One region of the Rhizobium sp. NZLR1b genome, then DNA from elsewhere that is predicted to be linked to it. Evidence: riboswitches for the same ligand, from Rfam matches in the RefSeq annotation. Region 1 holds a riboswitch; the other holds the start of a gene.
What was found. A riboswitch is a leader RNA that binds a small molecule or an ion and turns the genes downstream of it on or off. The one in region 1 is predicted to bind FMN.
Positions count from the first base shown of each region.

Region 2: it holds a riboswitch for FMN, as region 1 does, so the genes downstream of both, HJB84_RS20510 (6,7-dimethyl-8-ribityllumazine synthase) here and HJB84_RS02525 (DMT family transporter) in region 1, are expected to answer to the same signal.

Region 1 is NZ_JABDWC010000002.1:45,313-53,303, reverse strand. Features, by position in the region: gene clpP (ATP-dependent Clp endopeptidase proteolytic subunit ClpP) at 1-276, shown strand, start outside; gene clpX (ATP-dependent Clp protease ATP-binding subunit ClpX) at 579-1,856, shown strand; gene lon (endopeptidase La) at 2,261-4,678, shown strand; gene hupB (DNA-binding protein HupB) at 4,884-5,159, shown strand; FMN riboswitch at 5,297-5,451, shown strand; gene HJB84_RS02525 (DMT family transporter) at 5,543-6,442, shown strand; gene HJB84_RS02520 (aldo/keto reductase) at 6,653-7,639, opposite strand; gene HJB84_RS02515 (cupin domain-containing protein) at 7,763-7,991, shown strand, end outside.
Region 2 is NZ_JABDWC010000015.1:17,438-25,428, reverse strand. Features, by position in the region: gene HJB84_RS20535 (helix-turn-helix transcriptional regulator) at 1-94, opposite strand, end outside; gene HJB84_RS20530 (adenylate/guanylate cyclase domain-containing protein) at 168-1,286, opposite strand; gene HJB84_RS20525 (hypothetical protein) at 1,481-1,705, shown strand; gene HJB84_RS20520 (GCG_CRPN prefix-to-repeats domain-containing protein) at 1,788-2,108, opposite strand; gene HJB84_RS20515 (SRPBCC domain-containing protein) at 2,293-2,739, opposite strand; FMN riboswitch at 3,155-3,297, shown strand; gene HJB84_RS20510 (6,7-dimethyl-8-ribityllumazine synthase) at 3,374-3,808, shown strand; gene HJB84_RS20505 (VOC family protein) at 3,970-4,659, shown strand; gene HJB84_RS20500 (DUF1194 domain-containing protein) at 4,817-5,593, opposite strand; gene HJB84_RS20495 (LysR family transcriptional regulator) at 5,695-6,597, opposite strand; gene HJB84_RS20490 (SDR family NAD(P)-dependent oxidoreductase) at 6,784-7,509, shown strand; gene HJB84_RS20485 (RidA family protein) at 7,503-7,991, shown strand.

The sequences.
Region 1 (7,991 bases):
ATGCGCTTCGCCACGCCGAATTCCCGCATCATGGTGCATCAGCCCTCGGGCGGCTTCCAGGGACAGGCTTCGGACATCGAGCGCCACGCCCGCGACATCCTCAAGATGAAGCGCCGCCTGAACGAGGTCTATGTCAAGCACACCGGCCGCACCTACGAGGAAGTTGAAAAGACGCTCGATCGTGACCATTTCATGGATGCCGACGAGGCCCAGACTTGGGGCGTGATCGACAAGGTTCTGACCTCGCGCATCGAAATGGAAGGCGAACAGGCCTAGTAATTAATAGGGATGGTGTTTTCGTCGCCACAGTTCTATCCCATTTGTGATTGAACAAGGGCTTTCAACAGGCGACGAAGACGCTAATAGTAACTATTAATGCTATGTTGAATTTTTATGACATAGCATTCGGCATTCGAAGGGGATTCGTTGCCGCCGGGAGCCGGACATGATTTGTTGGGCCTGGTTCGTAGCCCCTGAAGCCCTTCTCGGCAAAGGCTCCGGAAACGGAGTGCCGCCAGGAGCTGATAGAGTGGACCGCGATTTCGCCTTGAAATGCGGCGTGCTGGAAGGAAAGTGAAATGAGCAAGGTCAGCGGCAGCAACGGCGGCGACTCCAAGAACACACTCTATTGTTCGTTCTGCGGAAAGAGCCAGCACGAAGTCCGGAAACTGATTGCCGGACCGACCGTCTTCATCTGCGATGAATGCGTCGAATTGTGCATGGACATCATCCGCGAGGAGAACAAGTCCTCGATGGTCAAGTCCCGCGACGGCGTTCCGACGCCCCAGGACATCATCAAGGTCCTCGACGAATATGTCATCGGCCAGCGGCAGGCGAAGAAAATCCTGTCGGTCGCCGTTCACAACCATTACAAGCGCCTGGCGCACGCCTCGAAGAACGGCGAAGTCGAGCTGGCGAAATCGAACATCATGCTCGTCGGCCCGACCGGCTGCGGCAAGACCTATCTTGCCCAGACGCTCGCCCGCATCATCGACGTTCCCTTCACCATGGCCGATGCGACGACGCTGACCGAGGCCGGCTATGTCGGTGAGGATGTCGAAAACATCATCCTGAAGCTGCTGCAATCGGCCGACTACAATGTCGAGCGTGCGCAGCGGGGCATCGTCTACATCGACGAAGTCGACAAAATTTCGCGCAAGTCCGACAACCCGTCGATCACACGCGACGTCTCGGGTGAGGGCGTGCAGCAGGCGCTGCTGAAGATCATGGAAGGCACGGTCGCTTCCGTTCCGCCGCAGGGCGGCCGCAAGCACCCGCAGCAGGAATTCCTGCAGGTCGACACGACCAACATCCTGTTCATCTGCGGCGGCGCCTTCGCCGGCCTCGATAAGATCATCTCCGCCCGCGGCGAGAAGACCTCGATTGGCTTCGGCGCTACCGTCAAGGCCCAGGACGATCGCCGCGTCGGCGAAGTCCTGCGCGAACTGGAGCCGGAAGACTTGGTCAAGTTCGGCCTCATCCCCGAGTTCATCGGGCGTTTGCCGGTTCTGGCGACCCTCGAAGACCTCGATGAAGATGCGCTGATCCAGATCCTGTCCGAGCCGAAGAACGCGCTGATCAAGCAATATCAGCGCCTGTTCGAGATGGAAGACGTGGAACTGACCTTCCACGAGGATGCTCTGCGCGAAACAGCCCGCAAGGCGATCGTCCGCAAGACCGGCGCCCGCGGCCTTCGCTCGATCATGGAGAAGATCCTGCTCGACACGATGTTCGAACTGCCGACGCTCGAAGGCGTGCGCGAGGTCGTCATCTCCGAGGAAGTGGTTCGCGGTTCGGCCCGTCCGCTATACATCTATGCCGATCGTCAGGAAGAAAAGGCCAACGCTTCGGCGTAACCTTTGCGCTTTCGCACGATTATTTTGGGGGCTTGCCATCGGCGGGCCCCTTTCTATTTGAAAAACCATCCGAGGCACTGTTAGTATTTTGCCGGTGGGAACCGGAATTGCCTTTGCCGATGTTGCGCAAGGGAGAGTGCTTGGCAATGATGCCGTGATTCCGTAAGCCTATTGCTGGCGTTTGTATTTTAGCCGGGTCGGAAGTGGTAAGCGCCGGTCCAGCCACGCGCTTCATAGTGTTGGCGTTCCGTTGTAATGAAGCTGTCACATCCGGGGAACGCGGGCGTTAGCGTGGCTTGAAAAGCGTAGTCAGAACCTCCACTTGTAGAGCCAAGTGAGAGTGCCGGCCGGTCCCAAGCGGCCGCGCAGAGAGCCCGGTAACGGGACGATGGAAAGGACTTAAAATGACGAAGAAAACGTCTGTAGCGAGCAGTACTGCCTACCCTGTTCTGCCCCTGCGCGACATCGTGGTTTTCCCGCATATGATCGTGCCGCTGTTCGTCGGACGGGAAAAGTCGATCCGTGCGCTCGAAGAGGTCATGGGTTCCGATAAGCAGATCATGCTTGTGACGCAGATCAACGCCAGCGACGACGATCCGGATCCCTCCGCGATCCACAAGGTCGGCACCGTGGCGAACGTGTTGCAGCTGTTGAAGCTGCCCGACGGCACCGTCAAGGTTCTGGTCGAAGGCCGCGCCCGCGCGGAGATCGACACATATACCAGCCGCGAGGATTTCTATGAGGCGCTCGGCCATGTGCTCGAGGAGCCGCACGACGATCCGGTCGAACTGGAAGCCTTGTCGCGTTCGGTCGTCTCCGAATTCGAGAGCTATGTGAAGCTCAACAAGAAGATTTCGCCCGAAGTGGTCGGCGCCGCCAGCCAGATCGACGACTATTCCAAGCTCGCCGATACGGTCGCCTCGCATCTGTCGATCAAGATCACCGAGAAGCAGGAGATGCTGGAAACCACCAGCGTCAAGGCTCGCCTCGAAAAGGCCCTCGGCTTCATGGAAGGCGAGATTTCGGTCCTGCAGGTCGAAAAGCGCATCCGTTCGCGTGTCAAGCGCCAGATGGAGAAGACCCAGCGCGAATACTACCTGAACGAACAGATGAAGGCGATCCAGAAGGAACTCGGCGACGGCGAGGAAGGCCGCGACGAGATGAGCGAGCTGGAAGAGCGTATCTCCAAGACCAAGCTGTCCAAGGAGGCCCGTGAAAAGGCCGATGCGGAGCTGAAGAAGCTGCGCCAGATGAGCCCGATGTCGGCCGAAGCCACCGTCGTGCGCAATTATCTGGACTGGCTGCTCGGCATTCCGTGGGGCAAGAAGTCGAAGATCAAGGCCGATCTCAACAATGCCGAGAAGATCCTCGAAGCCGATCACTTCGGTCTCGACAAGGTCAAGGAGCGCATTGTCGAATATCTGGCCGTGCAGGCTCGCGCCACCAAGATCAAGGGCCCGATTCTCTGCCTCGTTGGCCCTCCGGGTGTCGGCAAGACCTCGCTCGCCCAGTCGATCGCCAAGGCGACCGGCCGTGAGTATGTCCGCATGGCGCTTGGCGGCGTTCGCGACGAAGCCGAAATCCGCGGTCACCGCCGCACCTATATCGGCTCGATGCCCGGCAAGGTCATCCAGTCGATGAAGAAGGCGAAGAAGTCCAACCCGCTCTTCCTGCTCGACGAGATCGACAAGCTCGGCCAGGACTATCGCGGCGATCCGTCTTCGGCCCTGCTCGAGGTACTCGATCCGGCACAGAACTCGACCTTCATGGACCATTATCTTGAGGTCGAATACGACCTGTCGGATGTGATGTTCATTACGACGGCGAATACGCTGAACATCCCGGCGCCGCTGATGGACCGCATGGAGATCATCCGTATCGCCGGCTACACCGAAGATGAAAAGCGCGAGATCGCCAAGCGGCATCTGCTGCCGAAGGCCATCAAGGAACATGCGTTGCAGCCGGAAGAATTCTCGGTCAACGACGACGCCCTGATGTCCATCAGCCAGCACTACACCCGTGAAGCCGGCGTACGCAACTTCGAGCGCGAACTGATGAAGCTTGCCCGCAAGGCGGTCACCGAGATCATCAAGGGCAAGACGAAGTCCGTGCATGTGACGGCTGCCAACATCTCCGACTATCTGGGCGTCCCGCGCTTCCGCCACGGCGAAGCCGAGGGCGAGGATCAGGTCGGCGTTGTCACAGGTCTTGCCTGGACGGAGGTCGGCGGCGAGTTGCTGACCATCGAAGGCGTGATGATGCCGGGCAAGGGCCGCATGACGGTCACCGGCAATCTGAAGGAAGTCATGAAGGAATCGATCTCGGCGGCGGCCTCCTATGTCCGCTCGCGCGCTGTCGATTTCGGCATCGAGCCACCGCGCTTCGACAAGAGCGACATCCACGTGCACGTGCCGGAAGGCGCGACGCCGAAGGATGGCCCCTCGGCCGGCGTCGCCATGGCGACCGCGATCGTCTCGATCATGACCGGTATCCCGGTGAACAGGCACGTGGCCATGACCGGTGAGATCACCCTTCGCGGTCGTATTCTGCCGATCGGCGGTCTCAAGGAAAAGCTGCTCGCAGCCCTTCGCGGCGGCATCAAGAAGGTGCTGATTCCGGAGGAGAACGCCAAGGATCTGGCGGAGATTCCGGATAACGTGAAGAACAGCATGGAGATCATCCCGGTATCCCGCATGGGCGAGGTGATCAAGCATGCGCTGATCCGGCGGCCGGAGCCGATCGAATGGGACGGCACGGTGGAAACGCCGGTCATCGCATCGGTCGAAGGCCTCGACGAGACGGGCGCAACCATAGCGCATTGAGTGGCCTCGGCCACATTTATGCCCCATTGGCTGAAAACTCGGAAAAAGGCTGGCGAAAACGCCAGCCTTTTTTGTGAAAACGTCATGTAGACGCTTGCTTTTCCTTGATTTGCAGGGCTTTTGGGTTCCCGGCGGGCCTGATGATACCTATTCGGCGCCTAGCTTATATTGAGTCGTTTCGTACCATTTAGAAAGGGGTGGAAACATGAACAAGAATGAACTCGTGTCCGCAGTCGCCGAAAAGGCAGGACTGACGAAGTCTGACGCGGCTTCCGCTGTTGACGCGGTTTTCGACGTTGTCCAGGGTGAACTCAAGAACAAGGGCGACATCCGCCTTGCAGGGTTCGGCAGCTTCACCGTTTCTCATCGTGCCGCATCGAAGGGCCGCAACCCGTCGACGGGCGCTGAGGTAGACATTCCGGCTCGCAACGTGCCGAAGTTCACGCCCGGCAAGGGCCTGAAGGACGCCGTCAACGGCTGATCTGAGATTATCCGCCAGCCGTAAAGGAGACCGGCTGTGCAGGATTTGGAAAGGGGTTCGGCTTTGTCGGACCCCTTTTGCTTTGCTGGGCCCTTGCTTTCGTGGCTTGCCGCCATGCGGGCTTTGATCTACGACATTTCTGTTCTCAGGGCGGGGTGAAACTCCCCACCGGCGGTATGGGTTTCTGCCTGAGCCCGCGAGCGCCGCCTTCCGCGCCAATGCTGGGGGAGGGTCAGCAGATCCGGTGCGAATCCGGAGCCGACGGTTAAAGTCCGGATGGAAGAGAATGAGTGTCGGCCGTGCGAAGGGCGGGGTGTCCTGCGTCGCCTGTTCGTGGCTCATGCGTCCTGATTTATGTTGGTCCCTGGTTTTGGATGAAAGACATGAGTCAGAATTCTCTTGCGGTCGAGCCGTCCCGCGCCATTGTCGGTGCACTCTGGATGGTCCTTGCCGGCATCGCCTTTTCGCTTCTTAACGTCGTCACCCAATGGCTGACGATGAAGCTTGCCTTTCCCTCGGCCTCGGCCGCCTTCTGGCAATATGGCTTCGCCTTCCTGTTTTCGCTGCCGTTCCTGCGCAGGCTCGGCCTGGCGGCGATGCGCACGCACTATCCCTGGCGTCACCTGGCGCGCGTCGTGCTTGCCGCGCTCGGGGTCGAGGCCTGGGTCGCCGGCCTTGCCGCGGTGCCGATCTGGCAGGCGATCGCGCTGGTGATGACCTCGCCGTTCTTCATCATTCTCGGCGCCCGGCTCTTCCTGGGTGAGCGCGTCGGTCCGGCCCGCTGGGCGGCGACCGCAGCCGGTTTCACCGGCGCGATGATCATCCTGCAGCCATGGTCGGACGGCTTTGGCTGGGCAGCACTCTTGCCGGTGCTCTCGGCGCTGCTGTGGGGCGCCTCGTCGCTGATCACCAAGAGCCTGACGGGCATCGAACGACCGGAGACGATCACCGTCTGGCTGCTCGTTCTGCTGACGCCGATAAACGGAGGGCTGGCGCTTGCGGCAGGCTTTGCAGTGCCGACGGGTACAACACTTGCCTTGTTCCTGCTGGCGGGGCTGCTGACCGCCGCAGCGCAGTATTTCCTGACGCTTGCCTATTCCGCAGCGGATGCCGCCTACATTCAACCTTTCGACGATCTGAAGCTGCCGCTGAATGTGCTGGCTGGCTGGCTGTTCTTCGGTTATGCGCCGGCCGGCTACCTCTGGCTAGGCGCAGTGCTCATCCTTTCCGCCTCACTCTTCATCATGCGAAACGAGATGCGCAAAGAGCGGAAACCCGCCTGAGGTACCCTAACCTTCTCCCCCGGAAAACGGGGAAAAGGGGAGGTGCCATGCTAGATGTGGGCAGGGAACCGAGTGGTTGCGGCACATCCCCTTCGTCTCGTTTACGAGGGACGGGCCGAAACCCATGGCTCGACCCCGGCCGGTGGCGGCAGCCGGATGAGGGCCTGACTCGACTTGCCGCAGCCCTGACAAAATAGCGACGCTCCAGCCCTACCAGCGCTGATGCACATGCGGCGCGATCAGCCGCGTGTAGATCTCGCGTGTTGCCGCCATGACACCGGCCGTAAGGGGCGCCAGATCGGCTGCGGCCGCATTGGCTTTGGCTTGTTCGGCATTGCGGGCGCCGGGGATGACGACGGTGACGGCTTCAGCCATCAGGATCCAGCGCAGCGCAAAGGCCGCCATGGTGGCGCCCTGAGGCACCAGCTTGCGCACCTCTTCCACCGCTTGCAGGCCGACCTCGAAGGGCACGCCGGCAAAAGTCTCGCCGACATCGAAGGCTTCGCCGTTGCGGTTGAAATTGCGATGGTCGTCGCTGGCAAAGTGGGTGTCCCGGGTGATCTTGCCGGAGAGAAGGCCGCTGGCCAGCGGCACGCGGGCAATGATCGCCACGTTCCTGCGGCGAGCTTCCTGGAAGAACAGGTGGTCGGGACGCTGGCGGAAGATATTGTAGATGATCTGGATGCTGACGACGCCAGGATATTCGATCGCCTTCAGCCCGTCTTCGACCTTTTCGACGCTGACGCCGTAACCTTTGATCTTGCCGGCCGCCTGCAGCGCGTTCAGGTTCTCGAAGACCTCAGGCTGGTAAAACACCTCGCGCGGCGGGCAGTGCAGCTGCACGAGGTCGAGGCTGTCGACGGCAAGATTCTCACGGCTGCGGTCGATGAAGCCTTCGAGGTTCGCTTTGGTATAACCTTCGGCGACATGCGGGTTGAGCCGGCGGCCGGCCTTGGTGGCGACCATCGGGCGCTGGCCGCCGCGCGCCTTCAGCACGTCGGCGATGATTTTTTCCGAGCGGCCGTCGCCATAGACGTCAGCCGTATCGATGAAGGTCATGCCGGCATCGAGTGCGGCGTTAAGCGCCGCGCGTCCATCCACCTCGCTGATATCGCCCCAGGAGCCGCCGATCTGCCAAGCGCCGAAGCCGACATCGGTGACGGTGAAAGGCATGCGGCCGAAAGCATGGTGTTTCATGAAAAATCCTCCAGGTGATGAAAGATATTGGCCTATCAGGCGGACAACTATGCGGCAATTGTCAATCCGGCCTTGATTGGTTGCCTCGATGAAATATCGTTCCGCGACAAGGCTTCAACCGCAATGAATGGAAAAGGAAAGATCATGGAGATCAAACCTGTCGGCTCTCGCCCTTCGATGAAGCCGCCGGCCGATTATTTCACCGGCGCCGTTCGCCAGGATCCGTTGATGGAGACGCCCGAACCGGCCCGGATGCGGGCAACCTCGGTCACCTTCGAACCCGGCGCCCGCACCGCTTGGCATACGCATCCGCTCGGCCAGACGCTGATCGTGACCTCTGGCAGGGGCCTCG
Region 2 (7,991 bases), on a different contig from region 1:
CCAGCGCCTTCAACGCGACGGGATCAGGTACGACCCGGCTGACGGTGCGCGGCGGCTTTGAATGGGCGACGGTCTGGCGATGGGGGTTCTTCATGCCAGAAGCTTACCATTGCAAAGATATCTTTGCAAAATTTTCTTTGCATAACTGCAAGCGCCCTGTCCGTGACTTAAGCTTCTGCCAGGGTGAAGACTGCGCAAGGGTCGGTAATGCCGCGCAAGCTATGCTCTCCGAGCGGCATCAAGGCCGTCGTCGTATTCGCCGCCACCGCTCCCGAAATCAGCACGTTTCTTCCGAGCGGCTTGCAGAGCCCTTCCAGGCGGCTGACCAGATTGACCGCGGGGCCGATGGCAGTAAAGTCCAGCCGGTCGGCCGCACCGATATTGCCCCATAGAATCTCGCCGAAATGCAGCGCCGCGCCGAACGGCAACGGCGCCAGCCCCTGGGCCTGGCGCACCTGGTCGAGATGGCTCATGCCGGCACGGCTGGCGGCGACCGCCCGCAGGGCGGCCTCGCAGGCCTCGCGATCCCCCCGGGCGATGTCTGCTTCGCCCGACGTCGCGGTGACCGGAAAGATCGCCAGCACGCCGTCGCCTATGAATTTCAGCACCTCGCCGCCGAAGGCGTGCACTGCGCCGGCGACGCGATCAAAATAAGCGTCGAGCGCGGCAATCATCGCCTGCGGCTCCGTCACTTCCGAAAGCGCGGTGAAATCACGCAGATCGGCACAGAGAAGGGCAGCGCGGATGGTCTCACCGGTGCCGCGAGCAAGCGCGCCGGCCTGCACCCGGGCAGCACTGCGCCGGCCGAGATAGGCTTCGAGCAGCGCGGCCCGCGCCTCCCGCGCCGCCAAAGCGGCGAGCGGCGCTGCGGCAAAACGCGCGACTTCGCGCAGCAGACTGGCCTCGGCCGCACCGAATGCGCCGCCCCCTGCCCCGTTGGCAACTCCCGCCCAGCCAAGCAGCGGCCCGTCCGATGCCTGATTATCCTGTGCAGGCCCGATCCGGCTCTCCCACACCGGCCCGAGCCCACCCAGCCAGTCGCGCCCGGCCTCACTCTGCGGAGCTGCAGCAAAGGCCAGCGCCTCAATGACGGCCCCGGTCTCGGCCCGCCACAGCCAGGTGCGCCGAGCGATGATTGGGTGCGGCACGGAAAGCGTCAGCGCGCCGCCCGAAAGCGGCAGGCCGTCAGCCAAAAGCCGGCGCCCGAGCTCGGCCAGAAACCGTTCGGGACCAGGCGAGGCACCGGCCTCATCAACCAACCAGGCAAGGGGAGATGGCAGATCCATGCTTCAACATGACATCGCCCCGGGACGTCCGCAAGGATGCCTTCTGAAGCCCCATCGACCCCTTCAGCCATTCCACGCAGACAATTCCTGTCGAGATTCTTCCATCACGGCGAAAAGCAAAAAATAACGCTTTAAACTTGCGCCGTTTTGCTTCCATTATGCGGCGGTTCGTCATCGTGTGATTGAGGGGTACGATGGGCACGATTTTCTGGCCGAAAGATCCGCTGGATGGGAATGACATGACGCTGCTGACGTCGATCCTTCGGCGGTGGTGCGACAGGCATCAGGTCGAGCTGACAGCACAGGAGAGCAGCCGCAAGGCGAAGGAACTTGTCGAATGGTATGAATTCGGCGTCAAGGATCCGATCGAACTCGAAGAACTGATCGAGGGCAAGTACTGGCTGGTCAGCAAAATCTGACCTGATCACAGTCGTAACATTCAAGAGAAAAGGCCGGGCGAAATATCGCACCGGCCTTCGTCAATTTGCCCCTGGGAAGGCTTCAGTCGTCATCCCGCCAACGGCGGTGGTGATCGCCGCGCCAATCATCGCGCCAGCGCGGACCATCCCAATCCCGGTGACGCCGCTCCCAGCCCCAGCGGGGCGGACCGCCGTAAAAGGCCACCGGCGGCGGGCGTCGCCAGTTTGGCCGGCATTCGCCCCAGCGGGTCAGATGCCAGCCGCGGCCGCACGCATAGTCGACCTTCGTGACATCGCTTGTGACATTGCTCTGGACATTGATTGTCCCCATCGGCATCGCCTCAGCTGTGCCGACCGAGAGGCTGCCAGCGAGCAAGGCAGCCGCGATAGAAAGTGCCTTCATCGAAAACTCCAATTCATCCAGCCGTTCCCACCCTAGGGCCGCCAAATTGAACTGGAGATGAACTTCACGTTCATGTTTGCGGGAGAAAAAGAAGCGATTTCGGACAGCTCATCGCAGCGCCGGCCAGCTGGTTTTCCCGCAAGGGCAGGCGCTTCAGGGCCATCCACCGGCCCGCAAAAACCGTTCATGTCCTGCCGTAAAATGCGTCGGGACCCGGGTCACGCCCGGCGGCGACCTCGGTCAGCCGCCCAAGGTAATGCGCCCAGCCTTCCGCATGCCCGGCGCATTGATCGGCGCTCGGTAGGCCGCTATGCGTCAGTCGCAGCAGTGTTCCGCCCCCCTGCTCGATCAGGTCGATCTCGACGAGGCTCGACCCCGGCGGCACCACCTCGCTGCCGTCCCAGCCGAAGCTGTAGGCAAGGCGATGAACCGGCACCACCTCGCGAAACGAGCCGCGCGCAAAGCGGGCACCGGTGACGTTGACAAGATAGAGCCCGCCCGGCTGCGGCTCGACCTCTGCCTCCGTCCCCATCCAGCGCAGGATCTTCTGCGGGTCGGTCATCAGCGCAAACACTGCGGCCGGCGGCGCCGCAATATGCGCCTCGCGGTGAACGACGAAAGATTCTGGCATCACGCTCTCCGATAGTTGTCATGGCCTGCCTCGCCGCGGGCGGGATCAGCGGGTCATGCTGTTTTGACGTGGGTGTCCTCGCGTGAGCATGTAGGCGGAAGTACCCGATCAGCAAGGGTGGTCGGGCCACGCCGCCCCCGTCGCCCGGCACCGGCGCGGCATCCTCCAACGTCCCTCATGCTGAGGCGCGTAGCCCGTGGGGCGGAGCCTCGAAGCACTCGCCGCAACGCTGCTCCCTGCCTTCATCTAGCATCCGCGCACCCGCCGCGTCCTTCGGGGCCTCTGCGGCGCACCTCAGGAAAAGGCTCTCTGGGGGGTGCAGCCAGCAAGGTGGCGATCGCCTCACCCCATCCCCGCCTCCGCGATGCAAGCATTTCGCCCTATTGCCAGCCCTTCGTCTTCCCCCTATTGTCCCGGCCGTTCTCAGGGCGGGGTGAAAGTCCCTACCGGCGGTATGCAGTTTCGATTGCGAGCCCGCGAGCGCCTTCCTCGGAAGGGTCAGCAGATCAGGTGAGATGCCTGAGCCGACGGTCATAGTCCGGATGAAAGAGAACGCACGTTCCCAGCCTTTGCGGCTGTCGGGCACGTTCGTGATCGCCTTGGGTGATGTGTCTGTTCGCCAAAGGAGATTACCATGACACCCACCCGCTACGCCTTTATCAAAGCCAGCTGGCACGCCGACATCGTCGACCGCGCCCTTGACGGCTTCTATCAGCTCGTGCCGCCCGAGCAGGTCGATGTGTTCGATGTTCCCGGCGCATTCGAGATGCCGCTGCTTTCCCGCGATCTGGCCGCAAGCGGACGTTATGGCGCCGTCATTGCCGCCGCTTTCGTCGTCGACGGCGGAATTTACCGCCACGAATTCGTCGCTCAGGCGGTGGTCGACGGGCTGATGCGCGCCGGCATGGATACCGGCGTGCCGGTGCTTTCGATTTCGCTGACGCCGCATCAGTATCAGGAAACCGAGCACCATAAGCAGATCTACCGCGCGCATTTCGTCGAGAAAGGGCGGGAGGCCGCAAAGGCCGCGCTCACAATCGGGAAGACACGCGCCGCTCTTGCCGCGTAAGGCGGTTCCCCCCCGAACCGAGGCGGCGGGACCGATCCCGCCGTCTTCATCAGGTCAATTCCGACAGAATAATTGATTCGACGCCCTCGCCGCGCTGTGATCCACTCACCCCCGACATGTATCGCCATTCTTAATGCGTCCCAAACCTTAAGGAGCTGAAGATGAGCAATGCAATGCGCAGTGAAACCCCTATCGAAAATTCGCGAACACGGCCCGTCGACACCAAGCTCGAGGTGGTCGTCATCCCCGTTTCCGACGTCGATCGCGCCAAACGTTTCTACGACAGCCTGGGCTGGCGGCTCGACGCCGACTTCGCCAATGATGCCGATTTCCGGGTGCTCCAGTTTACCCCGCCCGGCTCCGGCTGCGCGATCATCTTCGGCAAGAACGTCACCGCCGCGCCACCTGGCTCCGCCCAGGGGCTCTACCTTATCGTCTCCGACATCGAGGCCGCCCGCCGCGATCTTATCGCTCGCGGCGTCGAGGTCAGCGACGTGTTCCACGACGCTGCCGGCGTCTATGCCGGCAAGGACGAGCCCTATCTCTTCGGACGGCTGCGCATCGCCGGCCGAGATCCCGAAAACCGCAGCTATCGCTCCTTCGCCTCGTTCAAGGATCCCGATGGCAATGGCTGGCTATTCCAGGAGGTCACTACGCGATTGGCGGGACGCATCGACGCCGACGAGACAGCCTTTGCGACCTCGAGCGACCTTGCATCAGCGCTGCGCCGCGCGGCGACCGCCCACGGCGAACACGAAAAGCGAAACGGCGGCAAGCACGACGAGGGCTGGCCGGACTGGTACGCCGACTACATGGTCAGTGAACAGTCTGGCCGAGAGCTGCCGCTATAGGCAGCGGTCTTTTCCGGCGAACTCAAACAGCCCTTGTTGAGGCATGCCTTCGTCCTGCGCACCTCCCTGAGGTGCGCAGGAGGAAGGCCAGTAGCCTCGAAGGACACCTCCAACGCTGCTCCGTGCATTCATTCGGCGTCGGCGCACGCGCCCGCCGTCACCGCTCGAAAAAATCCCGCCACTGTTTCTCGCCAACCAGGCAGTCGACCCCGGTCTCGGCGCCGGTGATTCTCTGCACCGTTGCCGGCGGGGAAAACCCGCTGATCTCCAGCACCAGCTTGCGGCGCACGGCAACTGCGAAATCCTCGATGTTGCGGACCGGCAGCACGAAGGCGCCGGGGCCGCCGATCACGCAATCCGCATAATATGTGTCGAGCCCGTTCGGCGCATCGGAGGGCCGCAGCATAATGGCAAGGCCATTGATGATCATGCCTGCTTCCACCGCCTTGTCGCGGGCGGATATGACTGGATTTCCGGAATTGTTCGGGCCATCGCCCGACACATCGATCACCTGTCGTCTGGACGGAAACGGACTGGAAACGATCATGCTGGCGCCTTGGGCGATCGCGGTGGAGATCGATGTACGCCGCTGCGTGGCAATCGGCCGGGCTTCGAGCTTTTCGGCAAAAGCGATCGCGTCCGCTTCCGTCTCGATGACCTGCCAGTCGATCACCGAATCCTGGACGACATAGCCCGCCCATTCGAAATAGCTGATGGCGATGCGGCCGGTCAGACCGCCCTTCACCGCATCGATGAATTCCTTGTGCTTGAGCGCTTCGACATAACCCTCGCGCTGGATGCCGATCTCCTCGAAATCCATCGAGCGCGAGGTGTCGACGGCAAGGACCAGGGTCACGTCAACCTCGTTTCCCCCCGCCTGCGCTGCCGGGACGAGGCCGGAAAGACCCATAAGCACCGCAACTGTCGTCAGCATCGGCAGATCCCCGCGCCATCCAAGCGCGCAACCTTAGCACAGCTTGGCCGACGCAGGACGCCCGGCCACGCCGGTAGTTTCAATTTTCGGTGATGGCCGGCTCAATGCAGCGGCAGCCACAAAGGGCTTTTCCATGCTTTCAGCGCGTCGAGGAAGACCTGCAATCTGGCGGGCAAGAAGCGGCGGGTGGGATAGACGGCATGCACGAATATCTCCTCGGACGACCAGTCCGGCAGCAGGCGGATGAGCGCACCTCTCCTGATCTCATCGTCGCAATAGGTCGAAGGCAGAAGGCCGATGCCGTGGCCGCGATTGGTAAAGGCGCTCACCGCGTCGAAATCCCGGCTCGAGACCGGCCCCGACACCTGCTGGCGGACCGACTTGCCGCCGCTGACCAGATGCCACTCCGCTTCGCCGTTGCGGCCGTTCAGCAACACGCACTGATGCTCATTCAGGTCCTGGGGCTCTGAGGGAGGCGCCCTGCCCTTCAGATAGTCCGGCGCGGCGACCAGATAACGCACGCTCTTTCCGAGCCGCTGCGCGATGATTGAGGAATCCTTGAGTTCGCCGAAGCGGATGCCGAGATCGATATTCTCGGCGATCAGATCGAGGAACAGGTTGGTGACGAAGAGATCGACCTGGATATCGGGATAGGTCTTCAGGAAGGACGATACGAATTCGTAGAAGACCTCCTGCCCGAAAATGACGGGCACGGAGATCTTCAGCAGGCCTTCCGGCTTTTTCTGCGTTTCCGTGAGTGCCTGCTCGGCGTCGATAAGATGGGCGAGCGGCTCACTGCACTGATCGAAATAGGCCCGGCCCTGCGCCGTCAGGCTAAGCTTGCGGGTCGTGCGCTGCAGCAGCGTCACACCAAGCTGCTCCTCCAGCGACGTCACCTTCCGGCTGACGGTCGAGACCGGCATGCCGAGGGAATGGGCCGCGCGGCTGAAGCTGCCATACTGCGCCACCTTCACGAAAACCGCGATGTCGTTCAGGTCTGCCATGCCAGGATTTTTGCATGGATGCAAAAGAGAATCCAGATATTTCCATCTAATCGGGGAATGGAGTTTTCATCATATTCACCTTGCGAAAACGATCATAACCCGATGGAGGCGCATTCGCAGCAGCCCCGTCTCGAGCGACCCGCCTTCGTAAGGCCTGCGTTGCCCGACCAGACTATGGAGTTCAACATGACTACCGCAAAGACTGTCATCGTCACGGGCGCCTCCCAGGGTATCGGAGCCGGGCTCGTCAACGCCTTCATCGAGCGCGGCTATAATGTCGTCGCCACCTCACGTCAGGTCAGCGCCTCGGATGCCTTGCAGGCGTCGGACAGACTGGCGCTCGTCGACGGTGACATCGGCGATGCCGAAACCGCGGCGCGAGTGACAAGGACCGCGATCGACCGGTTCGGCTCGATCGACGCCCTCGTCAACAATGCCGGCATTTTCTTCAGCAAGCCCTTCGTCGATTACACCATGACCGACTTCCGGAAGCTGTCCTCGACCAATCTCGAAGGCTTCATCCACCTGACCCAGTTGGTTGTCCGGCAGATGCTGGCCCAGAAATCGGGCGGCAGCATCGTCAGCATCACCACACCGCTGATCGACCATCCGATCGCCGGCTTCTCGGCCTCGGTCGCCATGATGACCAAAGGCGGCATCGACGCGATCTCCAAGAACCTGGCGATGGAATATGCAAGCGAGGGAATCCGCGTCAACACCGTGGCTCCCGGGGTCGTCGACACGCCATTGCACAAGGACAATCCGAAGGACTTCCTGAGCACGCTGTCGCCGATGGCTGGCATTTCCAACGTCGCGGAAGTCGTCGATGCGGTTGTCTTCCTGACCGAAGCTCCGCGCGTGACCGGGGAGGTGCTGCACGTCGACGGCGGCGCACATCTGGGCAAATGGTAAACCACCCGCAAGCGCACGCAGCCGGCGCAGAACGCCGGCTGCAGGAACTCGGCATCACGCTTCCCTCGCCACCAACACCCCTGGGGGCCTATGTGGAGGCGGTCAGGAGCGGCAACCTGGTCTTCTTCAGCGGCATGCTGCCGGTTGTCAACCGCCAGCCGCGCTATATCGGCCGTGTCGGCGGCGCGCTGACATCAGAGGACGGCAGGAAGGCGGCCGAGACGGCGACACTGAGTGCGCTGGCGGCCGCCAAGGACTATCTCGGCTCGCTGGACAGGGTCGTCAGGATCGTCAAGCTCGGCGTCTATATCGCCACCGAAGGCGATTTCCGCGATCACCCCAAGGTCGCGGACGGAGCGTCGGAAATGCTGCTCCAGGTCTTCGGCGAGGAAAAACTCTCCGGGCGCGTCGTCCTCGGCGTCGCCAGCCTGCCGCTCGGCGTACCGATCGAGCTTGAGCTCGTTCTTGAGGTCGAGGATTGA